4 regions of the Bradyrhizobium sp. CCBAU 051011 genome follow, and region 1 is predicted to be linked to each of the others. Evidence: riboswitches for the same ligand, from Rfam matches in the RefSeq annotation. Region 1 holds a riboswitch; each other region holds the start of a gene.

What was found. Region 1 has a riboswitch for cobalamin ahead of ACH79_RS24555 (TonB-dependent siderophore receptor). Riboswitches for the same ligand answer to the same signal wherever they lie in the genome.
Region 2: linked by a shared signal. The riboswitch ahead of ACH79_RS44670 (DUF1636 family protein) and the one ahead of ACH79_RS24555 (TonB-dependent siderophore receptor) in region 1 are both predicted to bind cobalamin.
Region 3: linked by a shared signal. The riboswitch ahead of metE (5-methyltetrahydropteroyltriglutamate--homocysteine S-methyltransferase) and the one ahead of ACH79_RS24555 (TonB-dependent siderophore receptor) in region 1 are both predicted to bind cobalamin.
Region 4: linked by a shared signal. The riboswitch ahead of ACH79_RS40100 (energy-coupling factor ABC transporter permease) and the one ahead of ACH79_RS24555 (TonB-dependent siderophore receptor) in region 1 are both predicted to bind cobalamin.

Annotation. Positions count from the first base shown of each region.
Region 1 is NZ_CP022222.1:5,267,188-5,272,863, reverse strand. Features, by position in the region: gene ACH79_RS24580 (TonB-dependent siderophore receptor) at 1-48, shown strand, start outside; gene ACH79_RS24575 (PepSY domain-containing protein) at 51-1,496, shown strand; gene ACH79_RS24570 (hypothetical protein) at 1,536-1,811, shown strand; gene ACH79_RS24565 (CbtB-domain containing protein) at 1,868-2,053, shown strand; gene ACH79_RS24560 (CbtA family protein) at 2,060-2,797, shown strand; cobalamin riboswitch at 2,839-3,040, shown strand; gene ACH79_RS24555 (TonB-dependent siderophore receptor) at 3,071-5,149, shown strand; gene ACH79_RS24550 (iron ABC transporter permease) at 5,143-5,676, shown strand, end outside.
Region 2 is NZ_CP022222.1:8,525,590-8,531,265, forward strand. Features, by position in the region: gene cobJ (precorrin-3B C(17)-methyltransferase) at 1-574, opposite strand, end outside; gene cobI (precorrin-2 C(20)-methyltransferase) at 571-1,302, opposite strand; gene ACH79_RS40135 (precorrin-8X methylmutase) at 1,305-1,934, opposite strand; gene cobG (precorrin-3B synthase) at 1,934-3,097, opposite strand; gene ACH79_RS44665 (cobaltochelatase subunit CobN) at 3,094-3,531, opposite strand; partial or broken gene ACH79_RS44670 (DUF1636 family protein) at 3,580-3,909, opposite strand; cobalamin riboswitch at 3,998-4,215, opposite strand; partial or broken gene ACH79_RS40150 (cob(I)yrinic acid a,c-diamide adenosyltransferase) at 4,254-4,563, shown strand.
Region 3 is NZ_CP022222.1:8,540,103-8,545,778, forward strand. Features, by position in the region: gene metE (5-methyltetrahydropteroyltriglutamate--homocysteine S-methyltransferase) at 1-1,874, opposite strand, end outside; cobalamin riboswitch at 1,976-2,172, opposite strand.
Region 4 is NZ_CP022222.1:8,517,510-8,523,185, reverse strand. Features, by position in the region: gene ACH79_RS40110 (cobalamin biosynthesis protein) at 1-27, shown strand, start outside; gene cobM (precorrin-4 C(11)-methyltransferase) at 24-806, shown strand; gene ACH79_RS43485 (hypothetical protein) at 806-1,015, shown strand; cobalamin riboswitch at 1,240-1,458, shown strand; gene ACH79_RS40100 (energy-coupling factor ABC transporter permease) at 1,495-2,172, shown strand; gene cobF (precorrin-6A synthase (deacetylating)) at 2,224-2,973, shown strand; gene ACH79_RS40090 (hypothetical protein) at 4,726-5,676, shown strand, end outside.

The sequences.
Region 1 (5,676 bases):
CTCGGAATGCCTCGCACGGCCCAGCTCGCCGTCAACGTGAAGTTCTGAGCGTGTCACGCGCCCTGAAACGCACGCTCCGGCGGTGGCTGTATATCGGCCACCGCTGGATCGGCATCATCACCTGCCTGTTCTTCGCCATGTGGTTCATTTCCGGCGTGGTGATGATGTATGTCGCGTTTCCCGGCCTTTCCGACAAGGAAAGGCTGGCAGCGCTTCCTGATATCCGATGGGAGAAGGTGGCGTTGTCACCGGACGACGCAATGAAGCAGGCTGGCGCCACCCGCTATCCGCGCGATCTCCGGCTTTCGATGCTGGCCGACGAGCCCGTATATCGCATGACTGCCTGGGACGGCACGCGGCAGGTGATCTCTGCCGCCAATGGCCGCGCCATCACCAACCTCTCCGAAGGACAGGCGTTGGCGATCGCGCAATACCACCCCGCGAGCAAAACACCGCAGCTCGAAGAGATCGTTGATCGCGACCAATGGAGCGTGACTGCCCGTTACGATCCGCTGCGACCGCTTTATCTGATTGCGCTCGGCGACGATGCCAGTACCAAGCTCTATGTCTCCTCGCGCTCCGGCCAGATCGCGCTCGACACCAGCCGCACCGAGCGCGTCTGGAACTGGCTCGGCTCGATCCCGCACTGGATCTATCCGACCGTGCTGCGCAAGGACGGCCCGCTGTGGCGGCTGGTGGTGCTGTGGATCTCTGGCATCTGCATGATCGTCGGCGTAACCGGCATCTTGATCGGCATCCTGCGCGTGCGGCTGAGGCAGCGCTATGCCAGCGACAGGATCACACCGTATCGCGGCTGGATGGCATGGCACCACATCACCGGCCTGATTGCCGGCATCTTCGTGCTGACCTGGATGTTCTCCGGCTGGCTTTCGCTCAATCCCGGCGAGTATTTTTCCGGGCGCAACACAACGCGCGAAGTTCTGCAACGCTATGCCGGCCATGACATACCGACCATTGCGGCGAAGCTGCCAACGCTGCAATTCGGCGCGACTGAAGCGCGTTTCGTCTGGCTCGATGGCAGCCCGATGATCATCGTTGCATCACGTGATGGCACGCAGACGCCACTGGATGTGACATCGGGCGAATTTGCAAAGCTTTCGCAGGATCGCCTCTGGACTGCCGCAGCAAAACTGCCGCCGCACGCTCACATCACGGAGCGATTGACCCTCAAGGAATACGACACTTACTGGTATGCACATCATCATGACCGCGAACTGCCGGTGTTGCGTGCGGTGTTTGATGATGACGCAAAGACGTGGTTTCACATCAGCCCGGTCACCGGCGATATCATCGGCCGCGTGGACAGCAGCCGACGCACATATCGCTGGTTGTTCAACGCGCTGCACAGTTTCGACTTTCAACTGTTCCTGATGTACCGCCCGGCTTGGGACATTGTGGTGTGGCTGCTGTCGATTCTGGGCGCTATCGTCTCGGTGAGCGGCGTCGTTATCGGCTGGCGCTACCTGCGCGGCTAAAGCGAATCCGCTCCGCTGGGCTGAACTCCGGAGTTACCGTTGCATCAAAGCGACAATCCAGTTTGCTGGCGGGATGATATCGACGCTTTGGCGTTCGAGCCGGACAACCATCGCGGCTTCTGCATGGTGCATCGGCTTGCCTTTCGAACGCTACTGCAGTTTTTTCCGGAGCCTGATGATTGCCTGGCCTTTTTTCGCAACCAGGAGCGCGCCTTCCGTGCCGCGGCGGCGGCCAAAATTGCTCGAAGAGAAATTGCGCGCGGGGTCAATTTTCACCTCACCAGCCGGGACGTAATCGAACAAATGGGCAATTAGGGGTCGCGAAAGACATTCGTTTCCGCTAGAAATGCCTGCTTCCTTGGAGAACCGTCATGCAACAGACTCGTACCGCTGCCAGTTTGCCGATCGCCAGTCATGACCTGAGCGTGGTCTACCAGGCAGCTCTCGCCATGGCTCTCGGTCTCTTCATCGTGGGGTTCGTCGGTTTCTCCCATATCGATGCCGTCCACAACGCCGCGCACGACGTCCGTCATTCGAATGCGTTTCCCTGCCACTGATTTGCGATGTCGATTTTTCGTTCGATTGTCTTTTCCGCGGTCTTGAGCGGACTGATCGGCGGTGCCGCGGTCACTGTCCTGCAATACTTCAGCACCGTCCCGCTGATCCTCAAAGCCGAAACCTACGAACACCAGGCGCCGGAAGCCGGTGTCAAGCCGACGGGCGAATCCACCAAGGGGCATGCGCCCCATAATCACGCCTCTCACGAACATGAGGCCACCGCTTGGAAACCAGCCGAAGGATTGCAGCGCAACGGCCTGACGGCTGCCGCCAATATTCTCACGGCAATTGGATTTTCGCTCTTGCTGGCCGGCTTCTATGCCATGCGCGGCGGCGTAGACCGGCACGAAGCACTGTTGTGGGGCCTAAGCGGCTTTGTGGTCTTCACCGCCGCGCCGGGGCTTGGATTGCCGCCCGAGCTCCCGGGCGCACCGGTCGCCGCCCTGGGGGCACGTCAGCTTTGGTGGACCATGACCGCACTGGCAACTGCCCTCGGCATGGGTCTCATTTTTCTGCATCGCGCCGTCTGGGCCACCGTGCTGGGATTTTGCCTGGTCGTCTCTCCACACCTGGTTGGCGCGCCACAGCATGCCGGCGCGCATAGCGACGTTCCCGATGCGCTCTCGCATCAGTTCGTGGTCTCCGTGACCATTACGAGCCTGCTGTTCTGGGCGTTGCTTGGTTGCCTCACCGGTGTTTTTTTTCATAGGTTCTCCGCACGATCGTCCGGAGCCTCGTCGTAAGCGGGTCGACGCCAATGGTTGCGTCGGATGTCGCTCTGTGCTTCGTTCCATCCGTCATCGGTGCCTTCGTAGAAGGTGAAACGGGAATGCGGTGCGGGGAAACACCCCCAATGCCGCAGCTGCCCCCGCAACTGTAAGCGGCCATTCTCAGTCCAACATAGCCACTGAACCTGCATTGGTTTGGGAAGGCGGACCGGGAGACGACCGCGAGCCAGGAGACCGGCCGATGACCAAGCTCAACTCGTTCGACGGTGGGTCGAAGGAAAGGTGGTCATGGGATTCTGTAGGTTTGCCGCGGGCTTCGCCGCGTTATTTGGCCTGTTTGGCCTTCCTGAAGAGGCGATCGCCCAGTCGGGTCCGCAGAAACTTCCAGAGGTCGTGGTCGAACCCAAGCCGTCGGCCAAGCCCGCCAAGCCCGTTCGCCGAACGGACAACGCAGCGCGCACGAGGCAGGCTGTGCCGGCAAGGCCCGATTCCTCGCCACCGCAACCGTCCGAATTGGTGATCACACCGGACCGAACGCCGGAGCCGCTCAGCCGTACAGGAAGCGCCGTTAGCGTCGTCAACAAGGAGACGATTGCAACTACCAATCCGGGGTCCCTGGTCGATGCTTTGCGAACCGTTCCGGGCCTCGACATCACCGAAAGCGGCGGCCCCGGCGCGACGACGAGCATCCGGTTGCGCGGCGCCAACACCGGTCAGACCCTGGTGATGATCGATGGCATTCGTGTCAACGATCCAACCGCCGCCAGCGGCGACTTCGATTTCGCGATGCTCATGCCGAGCTCGATCGAGCGAATCGAGGTGTTGAAGGGGCCGCAAAGTGCGCTCTACGGCTCGGACGCGATCGGCGGTGTCGTCAACATCATCACCAGGAAGGGCGGCGGCCCCGCCCAATTCAACGTCCGCGCCGAGGGCGGAAGCTATGGCACTGCCGCCACCAGCGGATCGGTGACAGGCTCCGCTGGTCCGTGGTCATACGCTGTTGCCGCAGGCGGACAACACAGCAACGGCTTCTCGCGTTTTGGTTATCGCATTCCGGCACTTGAGGCCAAGTATGGCCCGCTCGAGCGCGACGGATTTGATCGCGTCGGCGGCTCGGCGCGCATCGGCTACGACGCCGGAGAAGGTGTGCGGCTGGAATCCGGAGTTCTCTCCTCGTTCACGCGATCGGCATATGATGCGGCGACCGGCGCATTTCCCGACACGCCTTCAAGCGCCACGCGTCTGCTCCAGCAGGTTTGGGGACGCGCCTCTTTCGATACGCTCGACGGAGTCCTGAACCATAGCTTCAACGTGTTCGAGACCCACATCGACCGCTCCTTCAACGAGGTAAGCTACAAGATCAACAAACTGCCGCAGAACACGACATCGACCATTTCCGATTACGTCGGCAACAGTGTCGGCGCCGAATACCAGGGCAACCTGAAAATGGGGCCGCTAGGATCGCTTATTTTTGGCTCCAGAACACAACACGAAACCGCAAACACCTATGCTACCAAGCTGCTCCCGATTCCGGGGCCGCAGACGCCCCAGCTCAAGGGAACGCAAGATATCAATTCGGTGTTTGCGCTGTGGCAATTGCCGATCGGCGAGCGGCTGAACATCAGCCTTGGTGGACGGATCGACGATGTCGTCGACGTTGCCCGGTTCGAGACCTGGCGCGCGACCGCGGCCTACACGATTGTCGAAACCGGCACCAAGCTGCGTACCAGCGCCGGCACCGGCGCCAAGGCCCCCACCCTCTATCAGCTCTACGCGCCAACTTACGGCAATAGTTCGCTCAGTCCCGAGCAGAGCTTCGGATATGACGCCGGAATAGACCAAACCCTTTTCAACGGGAGACTGACACTGTCGGTCACGGCGTTCGCCAACAAATTTTCCAATCTGATCGAATTTTCGATCGATGCCGCCAATCCCCTCGGGCACTATGTCAACGTCACCCGCGCGGAGACCTCCGGCATCGAATTCGGGTCGGATCTAGTTCTCCTGCCAGGGTATCTGAAGCTGAAGGCCGCCTACACCCATTTGCATGCTGTCGATCTCAGGACCAATCTTACCTTGCAACGCCGTCCTTCCGATGTGGCCCGGCTCGCACTGGCCATTACGCCCACTGACAAATGGCTCATTGAGCCGCGCGTGCTCACTGTCTCCAAACGCTACAGCGGCGCCAACGAAACCAATCTGCTCGATCCCTATACCCGGGTCGATCTCTATACCGAATACAAGATCGATTCCGTCTGGAAGGTTTTCGCGCGGGGCGAAAATATCCTGAACGAGCATTATCAGGAGGTGTTCAACTTCGGCACCACGGGTCCTGCAGTCTATGCCGGGGTTAACGCGACATGGTGAGTCAATCTGCAACGAAGCCGGCATACGCCACCACGGTCGGTCTTGTCGTACTGGTCGTGCTGCTGGCGCTGGTTTCGCTTGGAACGGGACCTGTCAGGCTTTCGCCGGCCACGGTCGTCAATGCCTTGTTCGGCGGAGGCAGCGACGCGCACCAGACGATCATTCGGGAAATTCGCCTGCCACGTGCCATCCTCGCATCGGCGATCGGCGCTGTGCTTGGATTGTCCGGCACAGCCCTGCAAGGCCTGTTGCGCAATCCATTGGCTTCGCCATCGCTATTCGGCGCACCACAATCGGCAGCTTTCGGTGCGGTTCTGATGATCGCGCTGGGATGGGCGGACGTCCGTTCCTATGCGCTGCCGGTGGCCGGCATTGCCATGGCGTTTGTGTCGGTGTTCGTCCTGCTCAGCATCGCCGGCCGTAACGCCGGATTGCTGCTGCTGATTTTGGCGGGGCTAGCGATCTCCAGCCTCGCGGGAGCGGCAACCGCTTTGACAATGAACCTGTCACCTAACCCGTTCGCCAGC
Region 2 (5,676 bases), 3.3 Mb from region 1:
TCACGAGGCGCTCGCCGCAACCTGCCTCCTTCAGCACCGAGAGCGCGCGTTCAAAACCCTCGGGCCGGCTCACTGAGCGCGGATTGTACATCGCGATCGCAAAGTCGGCTTCGGAGGCAAGCCGCAAGCGTTTCTCGATCATCGACCACGGCTTCAGATTATCGGAGAGATTGATCGCGCAAAAATCGTGGCCGAGCGGCGCGCCGGCGCGCGCGGCGGCTGCCAGCATTGCAGTTACGCCGGGCATAACGCGGATTGCAAGCCCATGCCATTGAGACGAGACTTCAAGTGCTTCGAACACAGCCGCTGCCATGGCGAAAACACCTGGGTCGCCCGAAGAAACCATGACAACACGGCGTCCTTCCGATGCCAGCTGCAAGGCATCGCTTGCGCGCTGCAACTCCATGCGATTGTCTGATGGATGCAGCGTCAGTCCTTCACGCGGGGCTACTCGCGCGACGTATGGCGCATAGCCCACGACGTCGGTCGCGGCGGCGAGCGCGGCGGAGACTTCCGGCGTGACTAGCGCCTGGTCGCCCGGCCCAAGTCCCGCGATGGTCAATATGCCCGTCATTCGGCCGCCTCCATCCGGCGTCCCCGCCCATGCACGAGCACAATCGCGAAATAGGGGCACTCGGTCTCGTCCACGTCCTCCAGCCGCGCGACGCGCTCGGCCGGCATAGTGCCGCGTTCGATCAGCCATGCCTCGCCAAGGCGGCCGGCGCCGGCAAGCGCGCGGCGCACCTTCTTCAGATTGCGCCCGGTCTTCATGATGACGAGCGCATCGGAATTGCGCGCGCGTTGCTCGAGCTCTTGTTCCGACAGCGTACCCATCAGTACCGTCATCACATCGTCGCCGAGGGCGATCGGCAGGCCGACCGAATTCCAGCAGCCAGCCATGCCGGGAATGCCGGCGATCACCTCGATCTCGACGCGGCGCTGCAGACGTGCACGGAGGTGCATGAAGGAACCGTAGAAGTAGGGATCGCCCTCGCAGAGAACGACGATGTCGGCCGCGCGGGCGATCCGCGCAAGACGCTCCGCCCACTCGTCGTAAAAGCCGGCAAGGAGGCCAACATATTCCGGACTATCGAAGGCGATCTCCGTAGTGACCGGATACTCCATCGGATATTCGCAGACGTCCTTTGCCAGTAGTCCATCGACGATGCGGCGCGCCTGGCCAGCCCGTCCTTTCTTCCGGAAATAGGCAACGTGCTTGGCCGCACGGACCTCACGATCGGCGCGCACGCTCATGAGGTCCGGATTTCCTGGCCCGAGGCCGCAACAGATGATGCGCCCCATAGCTATTCGTTCCGGCTCGCCAGCGCGTTCACGGCGGCGACCGTGATTGCGGAGCCGCCAAGGCGCCCCTCGACCGTCAGCGCCGGCGCAGGCTGGTCAACCATCAGCGCAAGCTTGGCTTCAGCCGCGCCAACAAAGCCGACCGGACAACCGATGATCGCTGCAGGTCTTGGACAGTTGCGATCCTCCAGCATGTTGAGCAGGTGAAAGAGCGCGGTCGGCGCATTGCCGATAGCGACGATCGCGCCGTCCAGATGCGGCCTCCACAATTCCAGCGCTGCGGCTGAGCGGGTATTGCGCATGGATTGCGCGAGGGAGGGAACCTTGGGATCGTCAAGCGTACAGATGATGGCGTTGCCGGCCGGCAGGCGCGCACGCGTAATTCCCTCCGACACCATGCGTGCGTCGCAGAGGATAGGCGCGGCGTTCTGCAGCGCAGCCCGCGCGATGCGCGCCATGCCGGGCGTGAAGCGGATGCAGGATTCGAGACTCACCATGCCGGCGGCATGGACCATCCGCACGACCACTGGCTCCTCGTCGGCAGAAAATCGCTCAAGGTTCGCCTCCGCGCGAATGGTGGCGAAGGATTGACGGTAGATCGTCGCACCATCGGTTTCATAGACGTGCGTCATCAGGGCGCTCCCGTTAGAACGGAAGGATCCGCGATCATTCGGCCTGCGCTTACTCCACGCTGGCTAGGCGTATCCCTCGTTGAGCCGCTGCGGATGACATCAAATCCCTCGCGGGTCGCAACAAGGGTGAGCGCAGCAGTCCCCGAATGAGCACAGCCTTTGGCACAGCCAGAGACGTGAAGCCTCTCGTCCGCGGCAATATGCGACGCAAGCGACGCTGCAAGTGCACGAGTGTCGCAGTGCGCCTCACAGCAGGCGGGCGCACCGCTGCAGGCGACGACGCGCAGGATCGGATCGTCCGCTTGGGTGACGAGGCTCTCGCAGTGGGGCATTTCGCGCAATCCTTCCGCCACAATCATGCGCCAGGGCGTCATCCGTAATCCTTGCGAGCATCCGGCAAGATGGCTGAGAGCGGCATGTGTCAGCTGTCCGAAAGCCGCAGCGACCATCGCGCCTTGCGGATAAAGTCCGGGACGCGGCTCCGCGATCATGCAAGCCGGCTTGACGTTGCTACGAAGCGCGTCGGGCAGTTTTGCGCCAGCCCCGACATGCGCTTTCATTCGCCCTCTCCCCTCCCTGGCTCCGCCCGAGTCGACGAACCACTCGGCAAGCGCGAGCGCAACGCTTACCGCTTCTGTCCGTGAGACGGGACGACCATGCTCCGCACCGTCGGCACGCACGATCAGCTCTCCCGCGATGCTGCGCTCGATCCGGATGTCGGCGGAGGCGCCGGCCAGCGCGGGCTCTGTGCTGCAATCAACGGCGAAGCCGAATTTGGTCGGCAGGTCGGGCGGTCCCATCACAAGCCCGCGTTCAAGTTCTGCTGCGAGAAAACAGGTATCGTCACTGGCGCTCCAGAAGGGCGAGACAAGGATGTTGCGCCGCGCTTCCGACTCCGCATCGGGATCGAGCAAGTGCAGCCGTGAGAGTTCCTCGATCAAGGGCCGATGACCTTGATCACTGACACCCCTGATTTGCAGGTTGCCCCGGCTGGTCAGATCGATCAGGCCGTTGCCGTAGCGCTCGGACAGCACCGCAATTCCCGCTGCCTGCTTCGGAGCCAGCCGGCCACCGTGCGGCCGGATGCGAACCACGAGCCCATCTCCCGACCGCATCGGCCGTAAGGCGCTGGGGCACCAGCCCTTGATCGCAACAGCGCTCATGAAGCCTCCCGCAGCGCGACCGCAATCGAATTGCGCCGTGTCCTCCAGGGCGAAGCTTGATTCAAACGGGTGAAGCAAGTCTCGATCGCCGCAAGCGCCGCCGGATTCTCGCGCGCCATGAAAGTGCGCACGTTGTCGCTGCCAAGCATCGCGTCGTAATAGAGATCGAAGAGATGCGTGGGCACCGCATCGGCAAGATGTGCAAAGCTGGCCATATGCTCTAGCGTGGCAGCGATTTCCGCCGCGCCCCGAAAGCCGTGGCGCATCATCCCGGACATCCATTTGGGTTGACCGCACGCGCACGCACAACGCGCGAAATTTCCTCGGTCAACGAGCGAGCACGCGGCTGATCGGGATGTGTCGCGTAGGTGGTAGAGCGATGGTGTGGCCGCGCCGAGGCGCGCCGCCGCGGGCGCAAGGCCCGCCTCATGCACGGCATAGTCTGCGGCGAGCAGCAGATCCGTTTCATGGTAATCGGTGGAAATGCGGGCAAGCGATTGTTTGCGGAAGATCTCCGGCCGGCTGCGCCACGGCACGATGCCGTCGGCCGTCGCCGCATAGGCCGCAGCACCGGCGATCACGTCCGGCGCGTTTATGTCGGACAGGCGGCCGCAGACGTAAGACCACCGTCCAGGCGCGCTGAGCGCGCAACCCTGGCTACAAGCAGACAGGCATTCGACCGGAACCACGTGGACGTCTTCCGGCACGCCGGCGAGAATGGCGCTGTGCAGACGCGCGCCTGGCGTGATTTTGCCTTCTCTTACGGGTTGGTCGGCACGGCAGGTGATGCAGACATGAAGCGTGACGGTCATCGCCCTCCTCGATTTTTGGCGGAGGCGATGAGGCGCACGAACCGGAGACACTACGGTTCGTTGCCGTCGCGGAGCACCCCGTCCGCCGGTCTCAAGTCTCTGCGCTGGCAGGTCTCCCGGCTTGCGGAGCAGGTTTTCCCTTCGATCTCCACCTTCCCAACCCTTGACGGGTCAGTGGCTCCTAGAGATCTCTCCGGTCACGGTCGCGGGGGCGGCTGCGCTTCAGGTCCAAGCTTCGCGGCTAGAGCCCTATCGCATTCCCTCTTCGCCTGTCCTAGGACAGGAACCAACGCCACCCCACCATTTGCCCAAGCGTGCAGCTTGTCAAGCCGTAGAGCGTGCTCATGACTTCCGAACCTGATGCCGCTGAGGACGAAACCGTGACCTCTGAAGCCTCGCTGGACGCCCACCATGCGGCCAAAATGGCGAAGAAAAAAAGCAGCGCGCGACCGGATGATAGCCGCCAAGAGCGGTGAGAAGGGACTCATCATCGTCCACACCTGCGCGAGCAAAGGGAAATCCTCCTTGGCTCTCGGCATGATCATGCGGTGCGTTGCGCATGGCTTTCCCTGCGCCATGATGCAATTCATCAAAGGTGCGTGGGACACCGGCGAGCGCCCGCTGCTGACCAGACATTTTGGTGAATTGTGTCGCGCCAACTGGGAACATCGGCGATCGGCGAAGGAATTTACCACTCGACGATAGCCTAGGTTTCAACTTTCCATCCAGAGCCTTCATCGCGTGTCAACTCGTAGGTCAACAAATCAGGATGCTGACCGCGATGCATTTGATGCGAACCTGGCGATTGGCCGAAGCGCAACTGGTAAATGCCATGCCTGTCCTTAGGAAAAAAGCTTTTCTGCCGGCCCACTATCGTTGCGGAATAATAGGCCGCTGACAGACATCAACTAATCCGATGGGCCGTTCTGACCTATCGATGGATTGGTGCGAGGACGCGGCGCCGCCCCCTGAATTCATGGGCGTGAGTGAGATCAAATGCAAGATCTGCAAGCTGGCGCTCCTGCTCGCCAAAAAAATGCCCGGCCTCCTTTTCGGCGGCCGGGCGGAAGTCAGTCTGGGGGGGAGCGACGCTGCTACACATCGCACCAGCTTCCGTCGGCAGAGGGAGGGTGCCGGCGGTTCATTTACGGCGGGGGCATTCGCCGTTAACTTTAGCCACGGGAAGGCCGATATACGTTCCAAATGAAATCAGGTTTCGCTTCCTTCTGCTCTATTCAGGGAATTCGGCCCAACGATCGCGTGAAGCTCGACAAGTGCGTCGGTCACGTAATCTTGAGGCGATCATCAAAGATATGCTTCAAGATGAACCCACCGAAAAGAGGCTGTCCGCCAATGCTTCGCCCACCTGTGATCACTCATCCGCGATGGAAGTGACGTCCGAGTATGTGTGCCATTTGCACCAGACTATGCTCGCTTTCTAACAGCATTCCGCAAAACTGGTGAAATCGATTGTTTCGATGGGATGCATCTATGCTGTTGATACATAAAGACATGCGTTCAGCGACCCTTGATCTAAATCGCCTCATTCGCGCAGGACGCTCTGGTGACCAGGCGTAAGCTCTGGCCGAATTGCAATCCATTTTACCAAGACATCGCGGTGGCCGACTTTTTTGCGCGGCCTCGGCCCGTTTCCCATCTGCAAGGCCCGCTGCGTGTTTGCGCTGCTTTCGGATCAGCCAGCGCACGCGGCGGAAACCCCACAATTGCGAGTCTAGGGCTCAATCGCGAAAGACCGCTGAGAGGGCA
Region 3 (5,676 bases), 3.3 Mb from region 1:
CGGAGCGCAGCCTCGTCAATCTGGATCATCATCGCGCCGGACCTCTCCAGATCGATCACCTCGTCACGTATCGCGAGCGCGATCTGATGGCATGCTTCGCTCCGTGGAATATCATCACGGACGAATGACCAGTTCAGGATCGTCACCGGCCCAGTCAGCATCGCCTTCAGTGGCTTCTTGGTCAGCGATTGCGCGAAGCGCCACCACTCCATCGCCATCGGCGTCGGCCGGGAGACGTCGCCAAACAGGATGGGCGGCCGGACATATCGCGAGCCGTAGGACTGAACCCAACCATGCTTGGTGAATGCGAAGCCGGACAGCCGCTCACCGAAATACTGCACCATGTCATTGCGCTCGAACTCTCCATGCACGAGAACGTCGAGACCAATGTCTTCCTGCCAGCGCACCGCACGCGCCGTCTCCTCCTTGAGAAACTGCTCGTATTGTGCGTCGCTCATCGTTCCCCGGGAATGGGCTGCGCGGGCGTTGCGAACCTCCAGCGTCTGCGGGAACGATCCGATCGTCGTCGTTGGAAATGTCGGCAATCGGAACCGCGCGCGCTGAACCTCGGCGCGCCGGGCGAAAGGACTGTGACGACGCCGCATGCTGCCATCGATTGCAGCCATTCGCTTGGCGACGTTCGCATTGTGAACGTTGGGTGACGTTTCGCGCGCGACGGCCGCGGCCTCCGAAGCCTCAAGTACATCCGCCGCTTCCTCCCATCCTTTAGCCAGCACGCGGCCCAGCGTTGCGAGTTCTCCGATCTTCTGGACGGAGAAAGCAAGCCAGCTTTTCACATCGAGATCGAGATCGGTCTCTAGTTCGAGATCGATCGGGACATGAAGCAGCGAGCATGAGGGTGCAATCTGCACGCGGTCCTTGCCGAGCCTTGCGATGGCAGGTTCGAGCCGGTCGAGCACCGCTGGAAGGTTCGAACGCCAGACATTGCGGCCATCGACGACTCCGAGGGAAATGACAAGATCCCTTCGAGCGTCGGCGACAATCACGTCCAACTGCTCCGGGGCGCGGACCAGGTCGATGTGAAGGCCCGCAACCGGCAACGTCAAAGCGGCTTCCAGGTTATCGCCGATCGTTCCAAAATAGGTAGCGAGCATGATCTTCACGTCGGGAACCTTTTTCGCCAGATAGGTGTAGGTCCGGCGCAGCGCGTCGCGTGTGGCAGCATCGAGGTCCAGGACCAAACATGGCTCGTCCAGTTGCACCCACTCGGCGCCCCTTAAGGTGAGTTCGCGGAGAACGTCTACATAGACCGGCAGCAGCCTATCGAGAAGCAACAGCGTATCGAATGCAGGATCGGCGCTCTTGCCGAGCTTGAGAAAGGTGACCGGACCAACAAGCACCGGGCGCGTCTGATAACCCAGGTTTTTCGCTTCTTCGTACTCCTCGATCGGCTTGCGAGAGGAAAGCGTGAAGGTCTGATCCTTGTGATATTCCGGCACTATGTAGTGATAATTGGTGTCGAACCATTTGGTCATCTCCTGCGCTGCCGCGCTGTGCTCGGCGTGACCGCAATTCGCGTCATGGTCATCGCGCTGCACGCCCCGTGCCATCGCAAAGTAGGTTTTGAGCGAAACAGGGCCTGCACTCCAACCGTAAATTTCCGGAATGGCACCGACCATCACGCTGGTATCGAGCACATGGTCATAAAGCGAGAAGTCGTTTGAAGGAATAACGGTTACGCCGAGCGATTTCTGCCGCGCCCAGTTGGCGGCGCGAAGCGCAGCCGCGGCCTCAAGAAGCTGCGTTTCGTCAGATTTTCCGGCCCAATAGCTCTCGAGCGCGAGTTTGAGTTCGCGGCGCGGACCGATGCGCGGCGTACCGAGGGTAGCGACAGGAATCGAGAGAAGAGACATAGCTTCAACCCCATGTTGGGAGCAAAGGCCATGGCGGACGCGTGCAGAAAAGCCGCGGAAAGCGGCAACTGCTTGGCGCACCACCGGGACACCCCGCCCGTGGACGAATATATTGTCGGGCCAGGTCTCCTAGCTCGCGGGTCGTCGCCGCTATCCGACCTTCCCAAAGCCGCGTGGCTTCAGTGGCTTCTATTGGACAGCGGCTCGCCGCTTACAGTTGCGGGGGCAGCGCCGGCATCGCACCGGCTTCCCTCTTAGCTCCGGATCCATCCGGAGAACCTCGACATCTCCGATTACCTGCAAGAGGACTGTTCCGTCAACCTCTCGATAATTCTTTGTGCGGTTCGGAGCGATTGTCTGGAGAACGGAGGCATCTAGCCTCGTCGTCGTGTGGCCCGATCGTGGCATAGAGTTGGGCGCACGTCTGGATTCGATCGACAATCATGTGGGTGCGGCGGTTGCGCGATCCCAGCTTACACATCTTCCTGCGCCTTATTCGCCACCCGCAGCGCCGACACGAGCCAGATCGCCATTGATTAGTTATTTCGAATTCTGCCGCCGCAAGAAACGGCGTCTTGCCGAAGGCGGTCACATTGGCGAGCAGCGGCACGCCCGGCATCCGCTCGGCAAAGGTTCGAATTTTCCGCGGTGGTGAGCGCCGCAGGAAAATCGGTAGGCGGCCGCCTCCAACTCTGCACGCGCCTACATGCTATATCGCGAGGCACACCCATATCTTGCCGAAACTTACTGTCGCATCGCCGTACCCATGCGCTGACGTAGCCATTGACCGAAGGTTGCCCACCTCCGCGCATCTCTATCGCCTGCATCGGCTCAGCGACCACCTTGGCCAAAAACAGCCCGTTCAGGCACGACTGCCGCATCACCTTCCTGGCCCGTGCTTGAAAGTTACGGGCACCCCCGATCTCGTGGCCTTCGAGCGGCATGTCATCCATTCTGTCGTCTGCGGACTCGAACCGTCCACCGTCGCACTCCGAAACGACCATTTTGGCCGCGCCATATCCGCGTGATGCTTCGCCATTTGCAGGCCATAGAGCAGACATCGGCAGCGCTTGCGGCTTGCCAGTCGGCTTCGGACCAGCTCGGTCCGGCGGACGCTGACGAGCCATCGATGCGCTACGTTGACATTCCCATAGGCCTGTAGCTTCTCACGATTCTGAACTCGCAGCGCACGTCACGTACAGGCTTGTAATAGATCACCGAGACCCGTGATGAGTGTCGCCGAAACGACATCCCGCCTGAACAAAGAAGGGAACGGTGACCTCCTTAGGTATCCGGGCTTATCGCGGTAGACCGACCGATACGTCGAGCTGAACGATGCGTCCAGCTGATCATCTTTGCACAAAAGATGCGAGACATGTACAAAAATTACCGCCAAACCGCGCAAGAACTCAAGTATTCGATCACTTCGCGCGACTAGAGACGAATAAAAAAGCGTCTCGTAACACTGATGCTCTCACAAGCTTGGAGTTCTCGGTGAGTGATCGATCTACTCATCTCGATGCTCCTTCAGCCGCCCCTTGGGGCGTTCCTCCCTGACTTGGCCGCGCGTAACATTCGCGCGGCCTTTTTTCTGCATCCGGCAAGAGATTGATTTGCAGGATCTCAATGGCTCTGACCGCAAAAACGCATGGTGCGAGCAGGTTCTCGCAGATACAGGTCATTAGCCTCGGCGAACAGTTGTTCGTAAATGCCGGCGTACGGTCACCCATCCTAATTTCGAGAAGAGGACGCCTCCGCAAGACGGGCGATTGACGTCCTCGTAATGTAATAAGCCGCCTCCGCGTCTTCAGGCGCGAGCGGCTCTGAAGAAAACGTGCGGTCGGGTCCCTTCAGGCGGACTCCAGAGCGTCGCTCATGGATGTCGACCACGAAATCGGCCACGTGCAATCAATGGTGAGTCGCCTGATCGGTCGGAACAGTTCCACGACCAATTAGTTTCGCCGCGCTTTGTCATCTGAGACCGTCGGTCTTATACGTCTATCATACCGTTCCGCTAGGTCCAGCAGCCTTTTTCTAATGAAAGGGTCTGCCTTGTCCGCTAGATCGCGAATGATCTGGGCCCGGTCCTTTAAAAACTGCTCATCCACGAAAACACCTATTCAGTGCAAGTCTACATATATCTTAGCACACTCCCGTTTGGTCGGCTTTCATTCCCTGCACCTCGGATCTACGCATGACATTAACACTCCGGGGGTGAGACCGAGATGGTCCTCCGGCGTTCCGCCAGAAGCAAAGCATGGGTTTGCCTGTCTGCGCAGCAGCCGCATCAAGGGATAATTCCCTAGGCCATGCTGACAGACGCTGTCTTGCCGAATCCCAGGCCGACATTGCCAACACTATCTCCGACCAGGATACTTCGACGATGGATCGGCCATGCGTGCCGTATCATGCGTACGCGGCGGCCCAGGCGACACGACGTCCCTCCACCATTCACCGCTGCAGCATTGGAATCGCGACACGTTCAAGGAGGCTGCTCTTAACTTTGACTTATTATAGATCTCGATCGATCGCTTGCCTCGTATCCCTGCAGTCAGTGCTTCCTATGGAAGTCGAGAGAAAACTGTCAATGCTGGCAAGAACGATCTCGTCTCCAAAATTGGGAACCCACGCACAAACGTTAACAGTCGCGCATCCATCTCCGTCACTAGTTCCCCGCGCCGCGTCCGGGGACTGCTCACGAAGGCTCCTGTTCCGACACGGACGGATCCAGCAAACCAAACGGGATCCAGGCCAGAAACGGCCAGAAGAGACGAGGATGCGACCGCTGGATATGGCGCAGTCAACCAAATTACGTCGCGCGACAGGTCAGCCGCGGCACGCTTGTTCATCCTGTAAGCTGTAAAGTCGATGATTGTTGCCGACGTCTCTGTCACCTGATACTTCCATGTTACTCTTTAATGCGTCACACCGAATTCTAATGACAAGTTTCTCAACTCCGCTAATGCGCTTCTGCCCCGACCCCGTCTCCCGCGGCGTCTCGGTGCCGCCTATTAAGCCGCTCGCAACCAGCGAAGCCATTTGTGGTCGGCCTCCCGCCGCGCCTTGAGGCGGTCGACGCATTTCATGGAACAAAGGGCCGTTCGCCAGCAGTAGTGGCGGATCAGCCCGAACTTTCCGCCGCATATCGCACAGCACCTCACTGGACCGTGGTAGGGAATATGGGAGCTGTTGCGCATCTCGCCTCCTGTCGGAGTTAGGTGGATACCCCCTGCACTTTCTTCGCCTCAGCATCACGCCCGCACGTGAAATGCCGCGCCGGCGATGCCAAGTCTCCCCATTAGCGTACGGGCAATGCGCGCAAGAGTTTGACCCTGATGTGCGCCGCCTTGGTGAAAGCGACCGCTCAATCGAAGTGCTTCGCTGAGATTTCCAATTTGTAACGAATGTATTCATCTTGATTAATGCAATGAGCGGCGCGTCGGCGGTTAAATCCTGCGATCGCACGCCTTTCTTCGACCGATTTCAACTAGCCGGGCTGATGGGGTGCGTGTGGCAGCACTCACCCGATCTCGTCGCTGGCTTTTGCGCTGTCAGAGGGCAGCATCCGGTTTTACCTCCAGCTGCTCGAAATGCATGTTCACTGTGGGCTGGGTAAGATGTAGATTTTGCGGCTGCCTTGGCGAAGCCGAGGTGTTCGCGTTCCTCATAAGAACGTGCGGAGACTTTTTGACCGCGGACCATCAAAGAAGAACTTCTCAGCTGCGCTTTCCTCATGGGGAGCGTCTTTGGGTCGCGCTGCCGTACACCCTGTGGGAGCGCTATCAGCAACATTAGCGAATTC
Region 4 (5,676 bases), 3.3 Mb from region 1:
GCGATCGCGGTAGGAGACGCCGAATGACGGTGCACTTCATCGGTGCCGGACCGGGAGCAGCTGATCTGCTCACCTTGCGCGGTCGCGATCTGATTGCCGCCTGTGCGGTCTGCCTCTATGCCGGCTCTCTCGTACCCGAGGGCGTTCTTGCCCATTGCCCAAAGGATGCACGGATCGTGAACACCGCGCCGCTGTCGCTCGACGACATCATGTCGGAGATCGTCACCGCGCATCGTGAGGGCAAGGACGTCGCGCGGCTACATTCCGGGGATCTCTCGATCTGGTCGGCGATGGGCGAGCAATTGCGCCGCCTGCGCGCGCTTCAAATCTCCTATTCAATCACGCCGGGCGTGCCGGCCTTTTCCGCCGCCGCGGCCGCGATCGAGGCCGAGCTCACGCTACCGGATCTTGTGCAATCGGTCGTGCTGACGCGGATGCCGGGCAGGGCGAGCGCGATGCCGCAAGGCGAGAAACTCGCCACCTTTGCCGCGACCGGTGCGGTGCTCGCCATCCATCTCTCGATCCATCTGCTTTCCACGGTGATTGATGAGCTGACGCCGCACTACGGAGGAGACTGCCCGGTTGCAATAGTCTGGCGCGCAAGCTGGCCGGATCAGCGCATCGTCCGCGCCACGCTCGGTACCTTGGACTCTGCTGTAAGCACCGAGCTCGAGCGCACAGCCGTTATTCTGGTTGGCCGCACACTGGGTTCGGAAGATTTCGGAGAGAGCCGCCTGTATGCCGTCGACTATGACCGCCGCTATCGGCCGCTCGGGCCGACGCCTCGCTTTCCGGAAGGCTCGTGATGACGGCGAGCCTCGTCATCTCCGCGCCTGCATCCGGGGTCGGCAAGACGACGCTGACGCTGGCGCGCGCCTATCGCGATCGCGGGCTGAAGGTCCAGTGCTTCAAGAGCGAGCCCGATTATATCGATGCGCGGCAATTGCCGATCCGGAATCAACGACCCTATTTATATGGGGAAGCGACACATTCCCGGCGCTCGCGGCAAAACTGATCGAGCACGGTGGCTGCCGACACGCCGGCGCTATTTGCGAGTCTCTTGGCCACGCCGAGGAGCGGATTGTCCGCACCACGATTGCGAAGCTCGCAGAGCAGCTAGCGCAAACCGGCGCCGCAACGACGGCGCCGATCATTCTTTTCGGCACGCTGGCGGGAGAGACCCGATGATGACGCTGTCGCCCGATCTCGCGAGCCCCTTGACGTCTCCTCGTCGGAAGGAGCACACAGAGCAGGCATGGTGCTCGAAGCGGCGCAAAGCGCCAGAGCATAATTGGGAACGGGGAAGGGCGGACCTGAATGCGGCGCCCAAAGCCCGGCCGCCCCCGCGACTGTAAGCGGTGAGGGGCTCCGATCCGCCACTGGCCGTCAGGCCTGGGAAGGCCGGGGACCGGTTTCGAACCGCGAGCCAGGAGACCGGCCCTGCAGTTTTTAACGCTAACGCCGTCGGGTGTGACGGCAGAAGGGACTTAAGTCATGCATATCGAACCAGGTATCGTTACGGGCGCCAAGCTCGTGCTGAGTTGCGCAACCGGTGCCGTTGCCGCCGGCTGCGCCTTCAAGCCCGTGGTCGAAACCGTGCGCGCGCAGGGAATTGTTTCGCTGGCGGTGCGCACCGTCGCAACAACGGTCCTGGTCTTCTCGTTCTTCGAACTCCTGCCGCATTTCAGGGTCGGGGTCTCGGAGGTGCATTTCATTCTCGGCTCGACGCTGTTTCTCCTGTTCGGCGCAGCGCCAGCCGCGTTCGGGTTGGCGCTTGGTCTTCTGCTGCAGGGGCTGTTCTTCGTGCCGACCGACCTGCCGCAATATGGTATGAACGTGACGACGCTGCTGGTGCCCTTATTTGCGATCCAGGCGCTGGCCGGGCGGATCATTCCTCGCAACACCGCCTATGTTGACCTGCAATATCGGCAGGCACTTGCGCTTTCAACCGCCTATCAATCCGGCATCGTAGGGTGGGTCGCCTTCTGGGCGCTGTATGGTGCGGGCTTTGCGGCCGAGAACCTCGCCTCCATCGCGTCTTTCGCCGCTTCTTACGCGCTCGTCGTGGTCATTGAACCGCTGGCCGATCTGACCGTGTTGGCACTGGCGAAATCGCTGCGAGGTGTGACTGCCGATGGTCTTGTTACCTATCGGCTTCACAACGGCGCCTGAAGATGACGTGCGGGCGGTCGCAAGCCGCGGCCGCCCCCGTTTCATAACGTAATGCTGACACTCTCCCTGATAGGCATTGGCTGCGGCGATCCCGAGCAGCTCACGCTTGGGGCGATCCGCGCGATCAATGCAGCTGACTTGGTGCTGATTCCGCGCAAGGGCCCGGTGAAGTCCGATCTCGCCGACCTGCGCCGGCTGATTTGCGCGCAAGCCCTGACGAACAGCCGCACGCGCGTTGCTGAGTTCGACGTGCCCGTTCGCGATACTGCGCAGGAGAGCTACCGCAAGGGAGTGGAGGAATGGCACGACGCCGTCGCCGTGACCTGGTCCCGGGCAATTGCGGCGCATCTCGGTGATGACGGGCGCGTTGCCCTGCTGATCTGGGGCGATCCTTCGCTATACGACTCGAGCCTGCGGATCGCACAAAGGCTTGATCCGTTGCCGATAATCGAGGTCGTCCCGGGCATCACGTCGATCCAGGCGCTTTGCGCCGCACATTCACTGCCGCTGAACGACATTGGGGAGCCTTTTCTCGTCACCACCGGACGGCGGCTGCGCGAATGCGGTTGGCCATCCGGCGCCGACACGGTGGTCGTCATGCTCGATGGCGGCGCCGCGTTCCAGTGGCTCGATCCGAACGGACTACATATCTGGTGGGGCGCCTATCTCGGGATGCCCCCGCAAATCACCATGTCAGGTGCGCTCGCAGAAGTGGGGCCAATCATCGTCGCCGCCCGACAGGAAGCACGCGCCAAGCATGGCTGGATCATGGATAGCTACATCATCAAGCGCGTGTCGTAGCACTCGTGCGAAGGCTGCTGGCATTGCGGCGTCCCGCGGCAAGCGCCTTCGCACGGCTTCCAAATGCGCCCGATCGCTGAGATCGGCCGGAGCGCCCGAAGGGGAGATCGTTCCTTCGATAGTATTGACGACTACCGCATGCCGGACCAACCAAAGAAAGGCTTCCCATTTCCATCCCTATATCTCCGACGCTTATCAATGCGAGAAACATCTTTAACATTCGCCCGCGGAGGCTTTACCGCGAAGACTGATATCACGGCCGGAGAAGAATGCGTACTCAACACCTCACGGGCCGCCGACCTGCAACGAAGGCGCGTTGCCTCGCGTAAGGCGAGTTTCTCATGACCGTGCTCGTCCCTTCTCGTTAAAGCGACGGGGATGGCGCTTGCGCCGAAGGTAGCAACTCGTTGCGAGCGTGGCGGTCGTCTAACCAACCTGCGCAAGCCAATTTCCGAAAGAATTGCCGGGGCGTCGCCATAGCGGCGACCGAGAAAAAGAGGCCGCTTGTAATGAACAAGCGGCCCAAGTCTAGGGAGGAAACGCCCAAGGAGGGCTGCGATAGCGCATCGCGCTACCGTGGTGCGTATATGCGTTGGCGGAGCACAAAACGCAAGAGTTGACTTCCGGATCGGCATCAAAGCGCACCGCTCACGCCTCGGGGTGAAGCCGTTTGCAGTCACCTGCTATTAACTCAAAGCATCCGGCACTCGCGGAACAGCTCCGAAGCCTGCGTTATGGCGCGTGGCGAAACTGAGTCGCGCCGGCGGCTCAGAGTTCAACTACCAAAGGAGACGACAATTCCTGGACAAAAAGCGAGCGAAGAGCAGATCGTAAGCCGAAGGTTCGTACAAATTCGTGCGAGGCCCCTCAGGTGAGACTTGAATCGCACGTAGCGTCAGGTTGTACGCTTTCGAAGCAGTGTTTCCGACTCAGCGAATGCGGCCGCCGAGAGGGATCGGGCTTCTTTACTGTGGCGAGCGCGCGCTTAGAGATCTTACACTTGATCTCGGACCCCTGAAGTCAGAGGGTGATGCTATTCCCAAGACCATTCGCCAACTGCCACGGAGCTCCGGAAAGCTGGAAAATACCGCCAGAGCCCGGCAACGCCCATAACCCTGGCACCGCCGTACTGCGGGGCTTCTTTATCGCTGTTATGCGCACTTCAAGCAGTTCTGGCCCTAACTGGTTCAGGGCGAGTTCGACGTGCGCATCGAAACGGTTGCGAGATCGAGGGATGTTACGACCGTGGTGTCGTATTCGGCGTGTCCGGTTGCAGACGCGTATGCTCGAAAAGCGACGCGGAGGTGCAAATATTCGCTCGCCGCGAAGCGAAGCACATAGTTTTCACTCTTCAAGCAAGGCCCGCACGACGTGCTTGGTGGCATGTGCATTGCTGGGAAGGACCCACACGATCATGCCACTCTCCCAGTCGTAGGCGCAGGAGTTATATGAAACCTACTCAATTGATCCAAATCAGCACCGGAGACGCCGTACTGAGCCGTCGGGCTTCGCAACGCACGAAGGCGCATTGGCCGCGATATCCGCCTGTCCTCGACAAACTGTACTCATCCCGCGCGCCTCGCCGGCGCATCGCTAGGTGCGATCTGACCTGCGTCGAGTGACGGAGACGAATGCAGTTCGCTGATCGAAATGCGCTTCTCAGCAAGGAGCCAAAGAAGAAATTGATGTGACGACGGCCGCAGATGTCATCGCGGCTTCTCTACACACGAAAATTAGTGGGAGTCCGCAAGCATGAACGCGCCGAGCTATCGGACGCAGATATTTTCTCATCTGACCGATAGTATTGATCGCGGGCAGAGAACGCGCCCGCTTGGGCTTCTCAGCAATTTGGTCACCGATCAGCTCCCGCACTGCATTGCCGAGATCAAACGCAGTAAACGGCCAGATGAAGGGGTCAGGGATCTTGGACGCAGCATTAACGGGATGATTGCATCGGCCGACTATGAGGTGCAGCTGCTGAATCTGCCGCAGCCCGAGCTCGCGATCGCCAAGACAGACATCCACTATCTCGTCAACTGTGCTTATCAGATGTCAGCGTTTGCTGGTCTTCATCCCGTAGAAGCGGAGTTGACCATAGGAGAGGAGTTGAGCCGTCTTGCCCGATTAAGTTGTGATCGGAAGCCTAGCATTGAGGTCCTCTCGTATGAAGATATGATCCTTGCAAACCCGGTGCAGAGCGATCCACGCGTATATTGCCTCGGCGCGGCCGGGGTCGAAGAGCGAGATTTTTGCTTGGGTCACCAACTCATCGAGAGCGATCTACAGCTAGCAATCGATGCTCTACTTGAATTACGTGACACGGCTGACGCTGACGCTCGCCAATGTCTTGCGGTATGCTTAGAGCGTCTTGAGTCGGCAAATTATGTTCTGACGCGCTTTTTGGAGCACATGTCACCCGACCTATTTGGCCAGTTTCGTGTGTTTTATGGAAAAAACCCTTACAAGAATAGGCTTGGCCCGAGCGGCCGGTTCTCTGCGCGGATAGTGGCGGTCTCGGTGCTACTGTTCGGTGAAGATCTCTTCCAACAGAAGCCGCAATTCTATAGGGACGTATATCGGCTGTCCGAATACTATCCGCAGGGATGCATTAGCGAGGTATTCCGCTGGTTGTCACCGGGCAATGCAAGCGCGGAACCCACGCCAACTTGGCTAGAAGGGGAAGCGGACTTTCCCCGGTCTGCG